DNA from 3 places in the Vibrio sp. MACH09 genome. Region 1 is predicted to be linked to each of the others. Evidence: riboswitches for the same ligand, from Rfam matches in the RefSeq annotation. Region 1 holds a riboswitch; each other region holds the start of a gene.

Region 1 (6,836 bases):
AATCGCGACTAAAAATTGAACGGAAAAATGTAAGCTGACACCACAAAATAAACTATAAATAGCGATAATGCCGACCGGAATTAACCCTTTAGTAATACCGTACAACACTTCACCGATAATAATCTGCCATCTCTGGTTGGGCGCCAGCATGTACTCTTCAAAAATCTTTAGATAAAAGCGGCTGATATTGATCTCTGTAGCAATGTTATAGCTTTGATTCATGCTGGACATAGCCAGTAGACCAGGCAACAAGAAGGTGAGATAGCTAACGCCGTCTACGGTGGTATCTTTACCAACTCCGTAACCAAAGGCCATCAGATATAGAAATGGCGGCACGGCTCCAGCCATGACAATTCGTATGATTTTTTTACGTAAAACGGTACATTCGCGATAATAAATGCCAATAACGCCATTAAGCATCTTTTGTTAACCTTTTTCCCGTTAATGTTAGGAAGACATCTTCCAATGTCGTTTCTCTAATGCTTACTGCTGCATCATCTATCTGTTTTACCCTTTGCAAAGCCTCTTCTCGGTTAACGAAAAACTCTTGCTGTAGACCATCGGTTTCAATATCAACCACGACATTACCTAGCTGTTGTTTTAAAGAGTGTGGGGTTCCTGTTGTGATAAGTTTGCCTTGTTCAATAAAAATAACGCGTTTAGCAAGTCGTTCAGCTTCTTCAATATAGTGAGTGGTTAAAAAGATGGTGCACTGCTGCTGTTGATTAATCTTGCTCAGAAAATGCCACATTTTCCTGCGACTATGAGGATCTAGGCCAACCGTTGGTTCATCCAAAAAGAGTATTTTAGGCTTGTGCATTAAGGCGCGAGCAATAACCAGCTTCCTTTTCATACCGCCAGACAGCTTTCCAGACAGCTTGTTAGCATGCTCAGTTAATTCTGCGAACTGTAAGCTCTCTTCTATCCGTTGCTCTAGCTCTTTTCCTTTTAAATGGTACAGGTAACCGTGAACACGAAGGTTTTCTTTTAGGGTGAGCTCTCTGTCAATGTTGTTGTGTTGAGGAACGACACCAATCAATTTTTTCAGGTTAAGTCTTTTAGGGTGGTATTTCTCACCTTGATAAAGAATCGTGCCAGTACTGGGTTCCAGCAGACCAGAGAGCATTTTAATGATGGTGGTTTTACCTGCGCCATTCGGCCCAAGAAAAGCACATATTTCCCCTCGCTGAAGCGAGAAGTTTACCTTGTTTACCGCGGTAGATTTATCAAATACTTTAGATAAATTAACCACTTCAATCAGTTTTTCGCAGCTATCTGTTTCTTTCATAGTGCCCTTGTTCTTGTCACGAGATGAGAAAGGCTGGTATTTGCCAGCCTTGAATTACACTATTTTAATGTGATGCCAGCGTCGTTAGCCGCATCTTTAAGGTGCTGCAAATAGATCTGCTGTATCTTCTCGCTGCTTCCTAAGCCAACTAAAACAGGAGTTACATCGATGCCTTGTTTGGTTAACATTACTTTCCAAGAGTCATCTTCATCTCCAGCCATGTCGTTGCTAGCATGGTCTCCAGCCACCACCATTAGTGGTTTTATCATCACTTTTTTGCTGCCGTCTTGCTTGATTTTGCTTGATAGGGCATCAAAATTTGGGTGACCCTCAACCAGTCCGACGTAAGATTTTACCTCTGGATACATCTGGTTTAGTTTGTCTTCAAGTTCGTAGTATAAGCCAGTAGAAAGGTAGTCATTACCATGTCCCATATAAACTAAAGCGGCTTTATTACGTTTTGCTAGCTCAACATCATCAGCTAACGCTTCCGCCAGTTTATCTAGGTCTTTAGAGTACTCATATTGCTTACCCCAAGTCCCCATTAATGGTCGACCAAGAGCGATTTTTTGGAATGGTTTAAACTTCTCTTTGATGGTCTGAATGGAGGCGAGAGCATCAACGTAAGCCACTAGATCCGTGTACTCTTCTCCATGTGTTAACAGAGTCGTTTGCACAACGATATTTTTATACCCTTCATTCTGAAAATCCGCCATGGTGCCCAATACATTTTTCACATGGTAGAAAGAGTCGGGCACTTCAGGGTGATCTTCTTTATATTGAGTGTCATTTTGTCTGCGATGCCACTTTTTACGAATGATATTCGACGTAAATGCAAAGCGAACAGGGGTGTTTGGATAAGCTTGTTGAATGGTATTTTGTATGGCGATTAAAGAGTCTACAGCGGTGTTGTAAGTGGTACCAAATGCTGCGATCACGATCGCTGATTTTTCGTCATTAGCTTTATTCATAGAGTCCGATGCAATTGTGGGGCTGGATAGAAGGCATAGGGCAGATACTGATAACAGCGCCATTAGCCGTTTTTTAACTATTACAAGATTCATGTTTTGTCTCCGAATTAACACATTGCTACCTTTACTACTAAGGAAAGGTAATTGCTAAATCAAAAACAGGCTTAGGGAAACAGATTAATTAAAAGAGATGACTTCTAATTTAATGGATATAGTCGAGTAACCCGCTCGCATGTTTTTTGGGTAGAACAGAGTTCTATATTTACCGAAAGGCAGGTCTCCTGGCTTATGGGTCGCTGTGCTCTAACTGTCCTTCCCGGATTAACAGTGGACATTGTCGCTAGGCACTCGCCATTTACAGTTGCGGGTACAGCCCAAGCTTCTCACTTGGTTCCCTATTAAAAAACACTTCAATTCTAATGATGCCAGATTAAATGTGTTTTACCTTAGGCTAGGCTAGTGTGCCTATTAACCGAATGCTTGTTCGTGAGATAGGTCAAGTTTATCTTAATCGATTGAAATTTGGTGTAAAAAGGTCATTTACAATAGGAAAAGTAACAGTGAAAAGGCGCCAGTTTTATCCCCTTTAAGGCTATTACTGATAAGTGAGTCATTAATTGCTATAAAAATTCGGATTAGCCATGTCATTAATAAATCTTATGTTAAGCTTAAATGTATATGCTCAAATAGTTTCAAGATGTAGGATTTAGAGCTGTACCTATAAGGGTTGATTATTGTGACGGAAGAAGTAGTAAACCATGTTTCTAAAGTAAGTTTTTATCGAGAAAATTTCCTGCTTTTTGAACCATGCGCGAATAGCGATGAGTTATGGTGTCGTTCTTGGTCGAAACAGACAGAAACTTTTCAGATATCGTTAGCAAAAAGAAACGAAATCTTATGTTTAAATCAGCTGGCAGGAAAGGGCGCTCCTAAGCTATCTAGCCAGCAAGACGCTGATGCGTCGCTGCATTTACTGCTGTCACACCCTAGGCAGTTATCTCAGATCAATTTGGCTAAGTTATCGATTCAGCAGAAGATAACCATTGCAAAGTCACTCATTTCAGCTCTTGCTGATGTTCATGCCAATAATGTATTTCATTTCTCAATTAGACCTTCGGTATTTTTATTAAGTGACGACTTCACGTCAGCAGTTATGGTGGACTTTAGTTCAGGACGGATCTGTCCCAAAGGGTCTACCGGCATTAGTGCATTCTATCCCTATAATGCCGATGCCCGATTTTTGGCACCTGAGCAAAATTACCTTTTAGATCGACCTATAGATAATCGTGTTGACCTTTATTCTCTTGGCTGTGTGTTAGTTTGGCTGTTTACGGAACAGCTTCCTTATAACGAACTACTCAACGAAGAGGAGATAGGTTACGCGCACATTAGTAAAAAATTGCATTTTGAGCATCGGCTGATAGGGCTAGATGACAGTGAGCATAAAGACAATATTATTCAACTTGTTAATGGCTTGATTAACAAGGAGCCGAGTCAGCGCTACCAAAGTGCCGCAGGGGTGCTAAAGGACATTGTAGCGACGATTGAAATGCCGTTACAAAGACTAGATGAAAAGGAGAACAGTCGCTCATTATCAGATAGGTTAATACTTCCCGATAGGCTCTATGGAAGAGAAGCGGAAATAGAGATATTACTCAGTGCGTTTGACCGTGTCACAAATGGGCGATCTGAAGCCATACTTGTTGCCGGCTATTCAGGCATTGGAAAATCGGCTTTAGTGAATGCGATTAAGAGCCCAATTATAGATTCAGATGGTTTATATCTAACGGGTAAGTTTGATCAATATCAGAGGGACATGCCTTATCGAGCTATCCAGCAGGCGTTAACTCAACTGGTTAAGCAGTTGCTCTCTATGCCAGAGGCCAGTGTCAATGATTGGCGGGACAAAATAAATACAGCCTTGTATCCCAATGGTCAGGTGGTCATCGATATCGTACCTGAATTGGCATTGTTGCTTGGGCCTCAACCTGAATTATCTCAGTTAGGATCAGAGGAGCAGCAGAATCGATTCAATCGAGTATTCTTAGATTTTATTCATGTGATTTGCAGCGCTTATCGGCCTTTAGTGTTTTTTATTGATGACTTACAGTGGGCTGATACCGCAAGTATTCAGTTAATACGGCTGTTGATTACCGATGTAAAGAGTCGCCATTGCCTCATTTTAGGTGCCTATCGTGATAATGAAGTGGATGAACGCCATCCATTTAGTCAAATGCTTCTCGGTATAGAACAGGCTGATATTGAACTGCAAAAAATAACCCTTTCTCCTTTAGCCAATAGCATTGTTACTGAGATCTGTGCGGATACTTTACAGCGGCCAGTATCGGATGTGACGCGATTGTCTGCCCTGATCTATCAAAAAACCAGAGGGAATCCGTTTTTCTTTCGCCAGTTTATACAAGAACTGTATCAACAAGATCTGCTGAGTTTTGACTATCAAGCTCAGAAATGGCGTTGGTCTACTGAGCAGATTAAGCTTCAGAATATTACCGATAATGTTGTTGATCTGATGACTGAAAAGTTAAAGCGGTTACCAAATGCAACCAAGGAAATTATTGAAAAGGCCGCATGCGTAGGTTCGTCAGTGGCGTTAGACATTGTAATTGAACTGACGGAGGGAAAATCGGTACAAGAGACGATTGCTCTGCTTCAACCCGCTTTGAACGCTGGGCTTATGACATCTTTGAGAACCAAAATCGCCTCCGGCTCTGAAACGATTAATGCGGTACGCTTTCTTCACGACCGTGTCCAGCAAGCGGCCTATTCGCAATTGAATGACAGCGATAAAAAAGCCATTCATTATCAAGTGGGCAACTTGATGCTTGATCGAATGCTGGCGAGTAGTAGCGATAAAGATGAGCACTGCTTTGAAGTGGTTTCTCACTTAAATTATGTTCATGAACTGTTAGATAGCGAGCAGAAACAGCAATTAATTTATTTAAATCTACTCGCGGCAAGGCGCTCCAAAGCATCCAATGCTTACTCTACTTCCGTTAACTTCTTTAATCAGTTGTTTAAAATGCTGGCTTTAGACAGCAAGAGCGCCGGCGAGATAGGGAACAGCGCAGCCATTGAGAAGTTAGAGTGCCTTTATCTGTCTGGTCGATATAAAGAGGCAGAAAAGTACCGGGTTGAATTAGAAAGCGTCGCGCTAAGTGATGAAGAGGATGTTCAACTGCAAGTTATATTGATTACGCAATATACACGTTACGGCGAACTGACAAGGGCGATAGAGCAGGGAATTAAAGCTCTTGATAATATAAATTGCTCAATTAGTGACGATGCGGATGCACTGCAACAGGCTATATCGGGAGCGATAAACAGTTTGGCAACAACCCCATTTGATGCCCTACTTAAAAAGCACAGTGTCGAAGATAAAAGTGTTCTACTGACGCTTGATATCTTAATGGCAATGCAACCTTGCTGTTATAACTCGGGTTCACTGCTCTTTCCTATGACAATTTTGAAGTTATTAGAACTGACGCAGCAGCACGGTAATTCTGCCTACTCTAGTTATATCTACACCATGTACGGTTTGTTGTGTACTAAGGTTTTGAAAGACTACGATACCGCTTTCGAAGCGACCCGCTGTTCGCAAGAAATCAGTAAGCAATACCCTAAAAACCCCATGGTTGAAGGGCGTTTATCCATGATGAGAAGTAACTTCATTATGCCTTGGCAACTACCATTACAAAAGAGTGGAGAATTAAGGGAGACAGCGTTTCAGCAATGCTTTGAGCAAGGCGATTATTACTGGGGTGTGCACGCCTATATATTTGGCTTTTACGCTGATCTTATTTGTGCTCCTTCTCTAGATATGATGGTGACTCGAGTAGAAAAAGTGATTGATATCTGTAAAGAAATCAAACAGCCCGCTCAAGTTTTTTTAAGTACGCTACAGCGGAACTTCTTACAGATTTTAGAAGGGAAACTAGACAACACCAAAAACCTAAGTCATGAAAGCGGATTTGAAGACAAAGCGATCAGTTTCTACCAACAAACCAATTATATGTGTGGTAAGTACGATAGGTTGCTGGGACGTCTGCTGCAGGGTTACCTATTTGCTAATTATCAACAAACACTTGCGGTTACCTTAGCGGAGGAGTTAGGGCCAGATGATCTTGATGAAGGGATTTTCCATGAAGCGGTTTATACTCAATTTAATATCCTGAGTATTCTGGCGCTGAAACAATCTAACCCTAGTGCTGTCACGCCTCATTATGAAAGCTGGTTGCAGCAGGCTTGGCAAAAATACAAACAATGGTATCAGCTCAATCCAGATAACTTCTCTGCAGGTTATTACCTAATTAGTGCGGAGTTCTATGCGACGCATGGTGACGAGTTAAATGCGTTTAACGCCTATGAGAAATCGATATCCGCATCGGCAAATGCTGGCTTTGCACTATATCAAGCGATTGCGAACGAAAGAGCAGGGCTATTCAGAAAAAAAATTGAGCAAGAGGCTATAGGGAATGCCTATTTAGAGCAAGCCAAACTGCTCTATAACAAATGGGGTGCCTATTCTAAAAGTATTGAAATAGATAGAGTATTTATCA
Region 2 (6,836 bases), on a different contig from region 1:
AGTGTGGTATTTGAGTGGTCTTGGTAAACGGGACTATCTCTCTGACTTTTAGGGTTCCTATAGCAAAACTCTGTTGATTTAAAGAGAGTTTAAATAGCAGCATACCTTGGGATTGGTTAGCCTTGCTTTTCATATCAAAATCCTAACTAGTTAGCGAGATCTGTCTGTCGAATAGGGGAATATTAGTGGGTGATTTGATTGTCAATACGATGAATCTTATTAACTCATACCGTATTATCACCTGAATACTAGTATATTCCCTTACATTGGTTATTTGAATACTTTTTATCGGCAATATACTGAAGAAGTTGAGCTAATCCGTTAAAATTACTTAAATTGATTAGATACAGGAAAAAATCATGGCAAGAACTGCTGCTGCTCTCCATATTCTGGTAAAACATGAAGCTCAGGCGAATGACATTTTAAAACAGCTAAAAAAAGGCGCTAAGTTCCATTTACTGGCAAAAAAATACTCCACTTGTCCATCTGGGAAAAAAGGTGGCGATTTGGGGGAGTTTCGTCAAGGTGCAATGGTTCCACAGTTTGATAAAGCGGTGTTTCGTAATGAGGTCTTAACCCCATTTATCGTTAAAACTAAGTTCGGTTATCACGTAGTGAAAACGTTGTGGAAGACATAGTGAGCTAATAATAAAAGAGAAGTGAGATTAGCGTCGCCCTTTGATAGAGCTCCTTACTTAACACGTTGGCGTTTTTAGATAGAACAAAACGGCTACTCGAAAGATCAATTAGCCTTAGTAATGGATTTAACCCAATTGAGTACTTTATTGGACCATTGCGGTGATGGCACCGTTTCTTTGCCGTGATAGAAACTGGCGATAAGCTCTGTGCGGATCTCTTGACTGTGTGCGCGTAGAGCTTTAGACAGGAGTTCTGCGGTCTGGGTTGCATGATCATTCGCCAAGCTAAAGTCCATGTCGAGATTGCCTTGTAGCATCAACCAGAGCTTAGTGATTAACGACAGCTCTATAACTGAATCAGCATTCAGTTTATCAGACTGTTTGCTTCCGACTGCGTTAGCAAACACATCATGCATAGCAGTAATTGCGTCCAGTTGAGATTCTAAAATATGGGTCGCTTCTACATGCTGTTTGGTTAACAGGCCAAGAAGTAATAGCTGAGGATTCTGGTCGCTTTTTTTATTACAAACAGCATCAAAAAAGGCGGCCTGTTTTTCGATAAACTGGGCGAATAACTTGGCTTCTTTATCTGATAGATGAAGTGTATCCACTCCAGCAATTTCAAGTTGCTGCTTTAAACTACTGACGATGATTTCACGCATCAACACTTACTCCTTCAATGTTTGCCACGTTACTTCACACTCACCTTTTGCTGCTGAAATGTAAGCTGAGTTACCCGTAAGCATAACGGAAATATCCATGGTTCTTTCAATCAGCTCTGCAAGTTGCGATATCTCGGAATGATCGAACTGAAAAACTGAAGCATCAAGCATGTTAAGTTTAGCTGAGTTTTGTGTCCACCAAACAGATGATTTGCTATTGAAGCTATAGATAAGCACTTTTTTGGCCAATCGGGTAGATTTCTTTACCCTTTCTGGATCAGGCTCACCAATATCTATCCAAAGTTGTAACTGATCATCAAGTGTCTTACACCAGATATCCGGCTCTTCAATAGTAGATAGGCCTTTAGTGAAGGTAAGCTCAGGAGAGGCATTGAGACAGTACGCAAGTACTCTGGTCATCATTCGTTGGTGAGTCTCTGATGGATGCAGAGCAGTGGTTAAGCTGATTGAATCATAATAATCGCGATTTAAATCGGTAAGGGCGATTCGGAACTTAAAAATGGTCGGTTTTAAAGCCATGGTGGTAGTTTCTCTTAGCTTTGATCTTAAGGAAGATATAGCTTGTTAGTTTGGATGCGACTCAATTTTGCTTCTGCGCATTGGGGACGAGACAGTGAAACAGAGACAAAAAAATAGCCAGTCGTGAAGACTGGCTATAAAATTTTTAGCGATGTATCAAAACCAAATTAAACAGGTTTGATGTTCTCAGCTTGTGGGCCTTTTTGGCCTTGAGTTACAGTGAACTCAACTTTTTGACCTTCAGCAAGAGTACGGAAGCCGTCAGATTGGATTGCGCTGAAATGAGCGAATACGTCTGGGCCGTTTTCTTGTTGAATGAAACCGAAACCTTTAGTTTCGTTAAACCATTTTACTGTACCAGTCACTGTGTTGGACATAGTCTTAATTCCTAATAAAAATTGTGTTGATCCCTTATGGGAAAATTTAGATAGCGCGGAAAAAATAGATTGCTATTTAGTTACAACACGGCGGAGAGTTTTGAGCTGACCAACGACTTACTTGTAAATCCTAAAACAAAAGCTTTTCTTTCTAGCCGTTTGGGAGCTTAAATCAATATCGTAGGAAGTCAACGAATATTAGGTGAACTTTATGTAATTACTGGACTATTTTACAAAAAAGATGCATTTTTTTGATTTAAATAACATTTTTCAATTGTGATTTTGTAATGATTCTCTTCTGAATGTGGCTAATTACAAGCTCATTATTTGGTCAATGAGGCATATTCGCTAATTTTTTGCGGAAAAAGCAGAACAATATAGTCTAGCAACGAGGATAAAGAGTGTTGAAAGATGTAAATGTGACTTTAGCGTAATTGACTCAGGTCACATTCACAAAATGTGGCTTTATCTGCTCATTGTCCATGGGAAAAATAACAGTTAATTATCAAAACCACTGCTAATGTAAGTAATCGTGATGATGTTCACTAAACTAGAAACTTTTCAAAGACTTGAAGAATGTCGCTATTCATTGGATAAAAACTCGCTAGGGTGTTGAACTGTATGGCATTCAGTTTTTAGTTCTATGGTGAAATGCTGCTTATTTATTAATTCCACGTCATTTGCGTGTTAGTAATTTTGATATTAATCAAATTAACTATTTCTGGGCTATGCGACACTTTTTCTTGTCGTTAGTGCATACCTTAGAGATAAGGTTAAAAGTGAATTAGGTGAAAATCCTAAACTGTACCCGCAACTGTAAATGATGTTTTGTCTGTAGTGCAAAATCATCATAAGTCAGAACCTGCTAACAACAAGACACTCCAATAGTCTGGGCGGGATCACTCAGTAATTGAAAATTATTGCCATGGCGCGCATAGATTTATTGGGGATACAAAGTAACTTGATGAAGTTATTTCGCAATAAAATCAGATATCTAGATAACGAAATATCAAGATAGCCATACATTAAGGTAACGATGCAATGGGCAGTCAGGCAATAACCTTCTCTTTTGACATAAATAGAGTGGCAGTATTAAGCAGCTCGTCACTATCTATATCTGTCTGCTGCTCATTTTTTACTAACTTGTTATTCAATGGGTTGTCTTGGTTTTCTCTTTCTAAAATCTGTCTTTTGGCAAAAGCATCATATGGCCATATTTGCGGCCATCCCAATTTTCTTTGTTTAACAAAGCGGTACATCTCGTGGGAAGACTAAAGCGTTCTGCCAGTAAAACAGAGCTACGCGGTGGATACACCACGGGGGCATGTGCAGCAGCGGCAGCGCGAGCGGCAGTGAGATATCTTATTCATGGACAACCATTTAAGGATATTGAAATACAACTGCCAAATAGAGAGTTTGTTACCTTTGCTTTAGCACGCCTCGAAGGGTCGGATGAAGTTATTGCTGGAGTGGTTAAAGACGCTGGCGATGACCCTGATTGTACTCATGGTATTGAAATTCAATGTATTGCTAGAAAAACTAGAGGGAGCGGCATCTCTTTGATTGGCGGTAAAGGCGTTGCGGTCGTTACATTGCCCGGTTTAGAGCTACCAGTGGGGCAACCTGCTATTAATCCGGTACCCAAGCGCAATATTCTAGAGATGGCGGCATTGGAGTGGACGCAAACAGAGAATAATCGCGATATACAGTTTGGATTAGAGCTGGAAATCTGTGTTCCCAAGGGGGAAGAGGTTGCTAAAGAGACCATCAGTGAAAGGCTAGGGTTGATAGGTGGAATATCGATTCTGGGCACCAGAGGAACGGTAAAACCGTACTCCACCTCAGCGTTTTCGGCTTCAGTGAGACAATCGATTCAGATCGCGCAAGCCAATCATCACCATCATGTTGTATTAACCACCGGCAGTCGTTCGGAACAAGCTGCTATGGCATTGCTGCCACAACTTTCAACTATGGCATTTATTCAGGCGGGCGATTTTCTGGGCGTAGGACTCAGAGCATCGAAGCGCTATGCGCTACAAAGAGTCACCATGGTTGCCATGATAGGAAAAATGGCCAAGTTGGTGTCCGGTCGAATGATGACACACGTCTCTGGGCATGCCATAGATTTTACCCGTTTAGCTGATATTGCCAGTGAAGAGGGAATATCTGAGTCACTTTGTAGACAAATTGAACAGGCCAATACTGGTCGACATGTTCTAGACCTATTGAGGGGGAAAGAGCATGGCCACTACTTCACCCGCTTATGTCAGGAAACGCATCAACACGCTATGGCGTATACCACGGATGCACTGCAAATCAACGTGCTACTTATTGATTTTGATGGAAGCTTGTTAGCTTGCTATCCAGAAGAAAGAGTTGATATTGCTGATCGGTTGACGGAATGAGCCGATCGAGTAACGACTCGATAATGATAACTAAGGTAGAAAATAGATGGACAAAATGAAACAGATGACCCGTCAAGGGCGACAAATAGAAGAAGGTTCATTTTCGATTATCGATCGTGAAATTAACGAGATTCATGGCGGGCATAGCTTTCAGGATAATCAATGGCAAGCGGTTAGACGTGCCATTCATACTACTGGTGACTTTGAGTTTTCTTCTCTGTTTCGATTCAGTGAAGGAGCGGTTGAGAAAGGCATAGAAGCCATAAAGGCAGGGTGCCCGATTGTTAGTGATGTCACCATGATCACCAGTGGATTGAGCGCCCAAAGGTTGTCAGTGTATGGCAACAAGACTCACTGTTTTATCGGTGATGATGATGTTATCGCGACAGCGAAAGAACGGGGTGATACGCGTGCCATTTGGTCTATGCGCAAAGCAAGAGATGCTGGGCTATTGGATGGCGCGATTATTGGTATTGGTAATGCGCCTACCGCTCTGTTTGAAGTATTAGAGATGGTGGCGAACAAAGAGATCAATCCTGCTTTGATTATTGGTATTCCTGTTGGGTTTGTTAAAGCGGTAGAGTCAAAACAAGCGTTAATTGAACAAAGTAGCGTAGCGTATATTGCCAGCGTTGGCCGTAAAGGTGGAAGTCCAATTGTCGTCTCAACCATTCATGCGCTATTGGCACAAAGCGTATGATCAGAATAACCGTAGTCGGTGTACCTGAAGATGGATGCATGAGCTTATCCAGCCGAGCGGTGAGCGCGGTTACTCAGGCAAGAGTCGTTGCAGGGCATGCAAGGCATCTAGATTGGTTTCCTCAATACCAAGGTGCATTTTTAGATATGTCACAAGGCTTCTCATCCTGGCTCAGTCAAGTTATCGACGAGAGCGAAGAGGGAGGGGTTGTTGTACTGGCCTCCGGCGACCCACTGTTCTTTGGAATTGGTTCTACACTGCTTAAAAAAGTAGCCAGTGAGGAGCTCGCCTTTATTCCGTCTTCCAGCTCCGCTCAGTTGGCCTTTTCCCGACTGGCTCTTCCTTGGTCTGATGCGCAGTTTTTATCGTTTCATGGTCGAGAACTGCAGGGTGTTGTCAGCCGCTTACAGCAAGGTGATCTGTTCGCAATCTTGACCGACGGTAAGAATACACCGCAAGTAATCGCGCAACACCTTCAAACGTTTAACGAGAATCACTGGCAGTTGTCTGTCTGTGAACAGCTAGGGGGCAGTAGGGAGAAAATTACCACGCTAACCGTCGCGGAATTAGCGAGTTCTACCGAGCCGTTTGATGAGCTAAATATTCTGGTGGCAAAACGTGGTGAACAGACGTACTGGGGAGGGCAGGGACAGTTCTCCGATGACGAGAGCTTTGCTAAGCGTGTCCCGCATAAAGGCTTAATCACCAAGCAGTCAGTGCGACATTTAGTACTCTGCCAGCTGCGACTCAATCGACATCATGTGATGTGGGATATAGGGGCAGGATCGGGATCTGTTGCGATTGAAGCCGCGAAGCAGTGCTGGAAAAAACAGGTATTTGCTGTGGAATGTAACAGTGATTGTTTTGATGCTATTGAGGATAATCTCCACGTTCACGGCACAGATAATCTCCAGTTAGTCAAAGAGAAAGCTCCTCAAGCTCTATTGGAACTCCCTTCACCCAATGCCGTTTTTGTCGGGGGTAGCCGCGGAGAGATGGAGAATATTTTGTCTTTCGTATGGCATAAATTGCTACCAAATGGGCGCTTAGTGGTCTCTGCGGTGACATTAGATACCGTGGCTGAAGTGTATCAGTGGAGTAAGCAGCAAAAACTCAATATGGACGTTCAGTTGGTTAATATCTCACAAACTCAACCGCTTGCTCATTATATGCGGTATCAGGCAGAGAATCCGATTCACCTATTTACATTTACAAAACCAATGTCGCTAGAGCAATCCTCAGCTACAGAAAATTAATATCCGAATAGATTGGAGAGAAAAAGATGAAAACTATTACAAAAGGCCAATTATATTCAGTTGGAGTTGGGACAGGGGACAGTGAGCTTTTAACACTAAAAGCCGCAAGACTGATTCAGCAAGCAGACATTATTGCTATTCCAGAAAAAAATAAAGGTCAAGCTGACTCGTTTGCGTGGGAGATTGTGTCAGGAGCGATCAACGAGTCGGACATAACGGGAGAGAAGTGCTTTTTGCACTTTCCAATGACCCGAGATG
Region 3 (6,836 bases), 1.3 Mb from region 1:
GTAATAACGAGTATTCGTAGTTGGACGAATATTGATCCCCAGTTCAGCTGCGGTTGCATCTTCGTTCAGTTTTTCGCCACTGACATAAGTTTGTGCATCGGTAATATCATCCTGTACACGCCCATAACGACCACCAGCAACGACCGCAACATGATCGGTCATTTTATAATTGAACTGGCTATAGACACTAGTTAGTAACTGTTCAACTTCTCTGCTAATAGAGGAGCTCTTATATTTGTAATCATTTCGACCTACATCTAGTCCTATAAGAGTATTGAGTTTTTGCCCAATAATACCTTCTAACTTAAATGCTCCAGAGATATTGTCGTTACTGGTATTAAATCCGCTATTCCAAGAGACACCTGTGGCAGACATCCTATCCAGACTCACATCAGCATTGGTCGCCCATTTTTCAGATACGTCTTGTCCATAACCAATACGAAGTGCTCGAGTAATTTCATGGCGATGGTCATCAGGCTTAGTTTCATCAGCTTTGGTTGGATCTTTATGAAACTGCTCCTCAGTCATGCTACCAGCGTACTCTCTGTTGTTGTCGTAATAGCTAACTTCGCTGTAAAAGGCCTTGTCACTATTTTGATAATCCAACCTTCCCAGCAACATACCCGACTTTCTGGCATTGTGATCACGATAATTATCACTGTTATCCTGACTTGCTGAAACTGAATAACGCCAGTTATCCACTAAAGAGCGAGAAATAGAAACACTACCAGCACGGGAGTTCATGTTGCCTGCAGATAACGAAATATCTCCACTGTCACGGCTGTTATTTAGAGTGATAATGTTAATTACACCACCAACAGCCTGATCACCATAAAGAACGCCTGCACTACCAGATAATATTTCTATACGTTCAACTTGATTGAGCAGTATGGTATTTAATTTCGGGCTAGATAAATCTTGTTTGTTAAGACGACGGCCATCCACCAAGATAAGCGTATTGTGTGCAGCTTGACTGCCGCTAAACCCTCTTATTGAAAAAACTGGCCCGCTGTTGCTATCCGAAACTTGTATTCCAGCACGTGAGCGCAACAAATTATCAAGAGATTTGGCACCACTGCGCTCTATCTCTTCTTTACCAATCACTTGAATATTGGAGGGAATATCCGCAATGCTATTAATATTGTCACTTTTTCCAATGACAACCATGGTTTCTAGAGCATTTGTTGTAGAAGTTGAAGTTTGAGTCTCTTCAGCGTGTATTTGAGGGGCGAGCAAAAGCAGCGACACCACTTCCGTCGCAATCAACGTTTTTTTCATTATTCTGTCCTAAATCGCGTATATCCTAATTAGTGATCACTCACTACTTACTGGCAGGTATTCGGACTTTAGAGCATGATATTGTGACAACATCGCCTTACATCTCACTTCCCGCTATTTCCTTAATTAGCAGTGTGTGGGTTTCCCCGTAGATGCTCGTTCTCTATTACCGCTGCGCGTCAGTTCTGGAGTTTCACCAGATTCCCTTAAAACAGTTACTTGATAGTAAACTGTCTACCAGCGGACATGATAATAAGTATCAATACCGTTACTGTCTAGTGTTAAAATTGACAACAACAACTTAATTGGCCAAATAAGGTTTAGCTTCGCGTTGCTATACTAAAGTTCAGCGGCACAAAATCGTTACCCATAAAACGGATCATTTAGAACCGCTTATTGAGGTCACAAGGCTATAGAATTTAATATCAATACTGGACAAGTGATAAAGATTGAATAAAATCTGCCCTCCTTGTAAATGTAAAAGGCATATCTATGACCACGCTTGACGTAAATCCAAAAAGCTATCAGCAGCAATTATCTGAAAAGGTCGCACGACTAAATCAACAGTTTGCCCCATATGATGTGCCGAACTTAGAAGTGTTTGACTCTCCAGAGCAACACTACCGCATGAGAGCTGAATTTAGAGTTTGGCATGAGGGCGAAGAGCTTTACTACATAATGTTCGACCAAAAAACTCGTGAAAAATATCGCGTTGATCAGTTTCCTGCCGCCAGCCGTTTAATTAATGACTTGATGACGCTGCTTCTAGAGGCGATGAAAGGAAATGACACTCTTAGACGCAAATTATTTCAGGTTGATTTTTTGTCGACACTTAGTGGAGAGATACTAGTATCACTGCTTTATCACCGCCAGTTAGACGACGTTTGGCTTGAAGCGGCTCAGGAGTTGAAAAAGCAACTCAACAATGAAGGGTTTAACTTAAACATCATTGGTCGAGCTCGTAAAATGAAACGGGTACTGGATAGAGATTACGTCATTGAAAAACTAAAGGTTCATGGCGAAGAGTTGATCTATCAGCAAGTCGAAAACAGCTTTACTCAACCAAATGGTATCGTTGCACAAAAGATGTTGGAGTGGGCAGTAGACTGTACTGATGATAGCCACGGAGATTTACTTGAGCTCTATTGCGGTAATGGTAATTTCTCTTTAGCACTAGCCAAAAACTTTGATCGCGTGCTAGCTACTGAGCTGGCAAAACCATCGGTAGACTCTGCACAATTTAATATTGCAGCCAACAAAATCGATAATGTGCAAATCATTCGAATGTCGGCTGAAGAGTTTACTGAGGCAATGGAAGGGAAGAGAGAATTCCGTAGGCTAAAACAGCAGAACATCGATTTGAGCAGTTACAACTGCAATACTATTTTTGTCGATCCCCCTCGTTCTGGAATGGACATTGATACTTGTAAGATGGTTCAAGGCTATGAACGAATTGTGTATATCTCATGCAATCCAGACACATTAAAAGAGAATTTGGATTTGCTTAGCAAAACTCACAACATCACTCGTTTTGCTCTGTTCGATCAATTTCCTTACACCCACCATATTGAGACAGGTGTTTTTCTTGAGAAAAAGGCTTAATACTCAACAAAAAAACGAGCTCTTATGAGCTCGTTTTCTACATTTGTTTGATTCTTATTCTGCTACTTCTGTTCTTTACGATTTAAATAGCCCATCTTCTTTCCAACCCACATCAATAGCAGCATGGTCACCAAAATAGCAAAGAAATTTGAGCCTACTTCTGGGTACTTTGCTTTTAAAAATGCAGAGTGACCAAAAGCACCGACAAAGAAACAAGCCAATCCCAACAAAGGAATATCTTCTGCAACTGGATTGGTTAGGTAGTTTTGATAGAGCATTTGCGCCGCAAGGGCCAGTGCGATAAGTGGAAAAATAGAGAATGAAACTTCACTCAGTGTTACTGAAGATAACAGCGCATTGCCACACATACCGGCAATAACAGCCAACAGTAGAGTTTTTCTTTCTGAATATTGATTTACGGGTGTTGAGTCACTAGACATAATTATATCCTATTCTTTTGTCGTTCACGTTCTTTTCTATACCAGTATGCGCCTTTAGCTACCATACGTAACTGCATAACAAGCCGCTCGGTAAGTTCTTCTCTTTCATGCTTATTAAGATCTAACGCTTCTGCTCCAGAGCTAAATACTAGAATAACCGAAGCCTCTGCCTGAATGCTTGCTTCTTCTTTATTCATGCCAGTGCTGATCAAATATTCAGTCATCTCAGCAACAAAATGTTGCATTTCTCTGGCTACCGCTGCACGAAAATCGGCAGAAGTCCCTGAGCGTTCTCGAAGCAATAATCGAAATACATTTGGGCTACTTTCAATAAATTCCATAAAGGTCTCTACTGAAGTCCTTATTACACTCCCTTCTTTAACAATTCTCTGTCGAGCTTGTCGCATAAGTTGACGAAGAAGTAATCCTCCTTCATCAACCATGGTCAAACCAAGTTCATCCATATCTTTAAAATGACGATAAAAAGAGGTCGGCGCTATGCCAGCTTCTCTCGCCACTTCTCGTAAACTAAGATTAGAAAAACTTCGATCGGCACTCAATTGACTAAAGGCGGCATCGATTAATGAGCGGCGGGTTTTTTCTTTTTGCTGAGCACGTATTCCCATAGCTTTATTAATACCAAATTAACCAATGACAGTCGGATACTATAACTCGAAAAACCCGTTTAGAAAAATGACAAACAAATTCATTGCGGCTAAGAGCTTGATTTCGTGAACTCCGTGATCATTACCACTGTATAACGTGCTGAGCATTTACCTAAACGATTATTAGGTTAATATCTCGCTATAACAATGTTAAAAATCATGGAAGAACAAGATAATGACTCAATCAACTCACTTTGATGTAATTGTAATCGGTAGTGGTCCAGGCGGTGAAGGGGCAGCGATGGGATTAACCAAAGCTGGATTGAATGTCGCAATCATAGAAAAAGAATCAAGTGTTGGTGGTGGTTGTACCCACTGGGGAACGATTCCTTCAAAAGCACTAAGGCATGCAGTTAGCCGAATTATTGAATACAACGGCAACCCTCTGTTTTCTCATAACAATTCCAGTTTACACTCTACGTTTTCCAATATATTAAGTCATGCAAAAACCGTTATTGATAAACAGACACGTTTAAGACAAGGTTTCTACGATAGAAATCAGTGCAGCCTGATTTTTGGTAAAGCGCAGTTTATCGATGACAATACAGTTTCAGTTATGCAAGCAGATGGCAGCCTTGATTACTATAGCGCTGATAAATTTGTCATCGCGACTGGATCACGACCTTACCAACCTGATGATGTCGATTTTAATCACTCTCGTATTTATGACAGCGATACGATTCTCTCTTTAGAGCATGATCCTAGACACATCATCATTTATGGTGCTGGCGTCATTGGCTGTGAGTATGCCTCTATCTTCCGAGGTCTAGACGTTAAAACCGACCTCATTAATACTCGAGATCGCTTACTCTCTTTTCTTGATAATGAAATATCCGACGCGCTTTCATACCACTTCTGGAATAGTGGCGTCATTATTCGTAATGATGAAACATATGAAAAAATTGAAGGAACGGATGACGGCGTCATTGTTCACTTACAATCAGGCAAGAAAATGCGCGCAGATTGTATCCTATACGCGAATGGAAGAACCGGTAACACAGACAAGTTAAACTTAGAATCCGTTGGGCTGACTCCAGATTCTAGGGGATCACTACAAGTTAATAAAAAATACCAAACAGGCAAAGAACACATCTATGCTGTGGGTGATGTCATCGGCTATCCGAGTTTAGCAAGCGCTGCCTATGATCAAGGTCGTTTTGTTGCACAGATTATTACTAAAGGTAAAGCAGACAACCACTTAATCGATGATATTCCAACCGGTATTTATACCATTCCGGAGATAAGTTCCGTTGGTCGTACAGAGCAAGAGTTAACTTCGGCTAAGGTACCGTATGAAGTTGGACGTTCATCATTCAAGCATTTAGCTAGAGCTCAAATTGCAGGAAAAGATATCGGCAGCTTAAAGATACTGTTCCACCGAGATAGTAAAGAAATCCTTGGTATTCACTGCTTTGGTGAAAGGGCTGCGGAAATCATCCATATCGGCCAAGCCATCATGGAACAAAAAGGTGAAGCAAATACCATAGAGTATTTTGTCAACACCACATTTAACTATCCAACAATGGCAGAAGCTTACCGCGTAGCAGCGCTAAACGGTCTCAATCGACTGTTTTAACAGCTATAGAGCTAAGCGCGACATTGTGCTTAGCTCTATCATTCAATCTATTTGTCATCGACGTCAATCAGGCGATGACATAGCAAAAAATGACTGTCGCTCAAGTAAAATATCCATCTAAATAACCAGACTTAAACGTTCTACCACTTCTGAGATAGGTAACCTACCAACGGAATTCGATCAAACTTGGCGTAAGCCTATGCTTTAAAGACGGGAATTTCGCAATGACTTTATGCCATAACTTCCAGCGGCCACACTCTTGATCAACGGGAGAGAAACTTTTCGCTGACTTTATCCACGGCAGCCATTGTAGAAATGAGTCTGTCGCTGATCGAAAACCATGTTGATAATTAATAGAGCCCATTTTTTGCCCCAGTACCGTCGATGATTTATCCCCAGCAACAACAAAACACGCTTGAGCATTAACAAAGTAGCGACCTAAGACTTGAACAAATGAAGCAATTTGATTTATTGAGCAATCTAGCAGAGCTTGCTCGCAGACGATTAAGACGGGTGCTGAGTTAGGAATAACTAATGAGTCAAGCCAATCAAGGTGATCAACTGAGCCACAAATTAATTGATAACGTTCATTTTTATGAAAAAGCCGTTGTCGCCAAACAAGGTTTTCAGAGACATCCAGTTCGATCCAGTGACATGAGCCGTTATCCAATCGATAAAAGCGAGTATCCAACCCCGCTCCAACATTCAATACCCATGCTTTGGGGTGCTGGCGTAAAAAATCATTAACTTTGTCATCACAGAGTTTTGTTAACGTCGCATGCAACAGTTGCTTTTGGTCGATATCTCCAGAAGTACACTCAGTAGAGAGCTGACATTGTCGGCACGCTTTGGCGGCAATTGGGTCATAAATCAGGCCGTTATCCACTAAACTCTCTCTGCTCCTCAACCACATTGGTTGCAACAGCCGAGTTGGAATCTGATAGTTTTGGTTGGATTCAGCCTTCGAAGATGAAGGCGTATTGTGTAATAAATTCATTATCATCTTCTTTAAACAAATAAAGCAGATGATAATGATTATTATTTAGAATTGCAACAGAAGAAATTTTGCTTTGTTACTATTACATCCAGTCAGTATTGCGAATAATACCAACGGCAATGCCTTCTATCGCTAGGTGTTGAGAGGTTAAATCCACTTCAATTGGAGAGAACTCTTCGTTCTCCGCATGCAACAACACGGTAGCACCTTGTCTTTCTAGTCGCTTAACCGTGACATCATCATCAACACGAGCAACAACAACCTGTCCATCGCGAACA

The links. Region 1 has a riboswitch for cobalamin ahead of CHJ_RS08140 (sirohydrochlorin cobaltochelatase). Riboswitches for the same ligand answer to the same signal wherever they lie in the genome.
Region 2: linked by a shared signal. The riboswitch ahead of CHJ_RS19720 (cobalt-precorrin-5B (C(1))-methyltransferase) and the one ahead of CHJ_RS08140 (sirohydrochlorin cobaltochelatase) in region 1 are both predicted to bind cobalamin.
Region 3: linked by a shared signal. The riboswitch ahead of CHJ_RS14320 (TonB-dependent receptor) and the one ahead of CHJ_RS08140 (sirohydrochlorin cobaltochelatase) in region 1 are both predicted to bind cobalamin.

What each region holds. Positions count from the first base shown of each region.
Region 1 covers NZ_BSFZ01000001.1:1,835,714-1,842,549, reverse strand. The annotation lists gene CHJ_RS08150 (ABC transporter permease) at 1-420, opposite strand, end outside; gene CHJ_RS08145 (ABC transporter ATP-binding protein) at 413-1,288, opposite strand; gene CHJ_RS08140 (sirohydrochlorin cobaltochelatase) at 1,348-2,352, opposite strand; cobalamin riboswitch at 2,513-2,704, opposite strand; gene CHJ_RS08135 (diguanylate cyclase) at 2,996-6,836, shown strand, end outside.
Region 2 covers NZ_BSFZ01000002.1:992,026-998,861, forward strand. The annotation lists gene CHJ_RS19690 (chemotaxis protein) at 1-133, opposite strand, end outside; gene ppiC (peptidylprolyl isomerase PpiC) at 360-638, shown strand; gene CHJ_RS19700 (hypothetical protein) at 743-1,300, opposite strand; gene CHJ_RS19705 (YaeQ family protein) at 1,307-1,840, opposite strand; gene CHJ_RS19710 (cold-shock protein) at 2,008-2,217, opposite strand; cobalamin riboswitch at 2,951-3,102, shown strand; gene CHJ_RS19715 (hypothetical protein) at 3,267-3,449, opposite strand; gene CHJ_RS19720 (cobalt-precorrin-5B (C(1))-methyltransferase) at 3,480-4,622, shown strand; gene CHJ_RS19725 (precorrin-8X methylmutase) at 4,669-5,322, shown strand; gene cbiE (precorrin-6y C5,15-methyltransferase (decarboxylating) subunit CbiE) at 5,319-6,578, shown strand; gene cobI (precorrin-2 C(20)-methyltransferase) at 6,605-6,836, shown strand, end outside.
Region 3 covers NZ_BSFZ01000001.1:3,177,133-3,183,968, forward strand. The annotation lists gene CHJ_RS14320 (TonB-dependent receptor) at 1-1,278, opposite strand, end outside; cobalamin riboswitch at 1,313-1,535, opposite strand; gene trmA (tRNA (uridine(54)-C5)-methyltransferase TrmA) at 1,771-2,880, shown strand; gene CHJ_RS14330 (YijD family membrane protein) at 2,943-3,320, opposite strand; gene fabR (HTH-type transcriptional repressor FabR) at 3,323-3,946, opposite strand; gene sthA (Si-specific NAD(P)(+) transhydrogenase) at 4,161-5,561, shown strand; gene CHJ_RS14345 (class I SAM-dependent methyltransferase) at 5,725-6,558, opposite strand; gene lexA (transcriptional repressor LexA) at 6,641-6,836, opposite strand, start outside.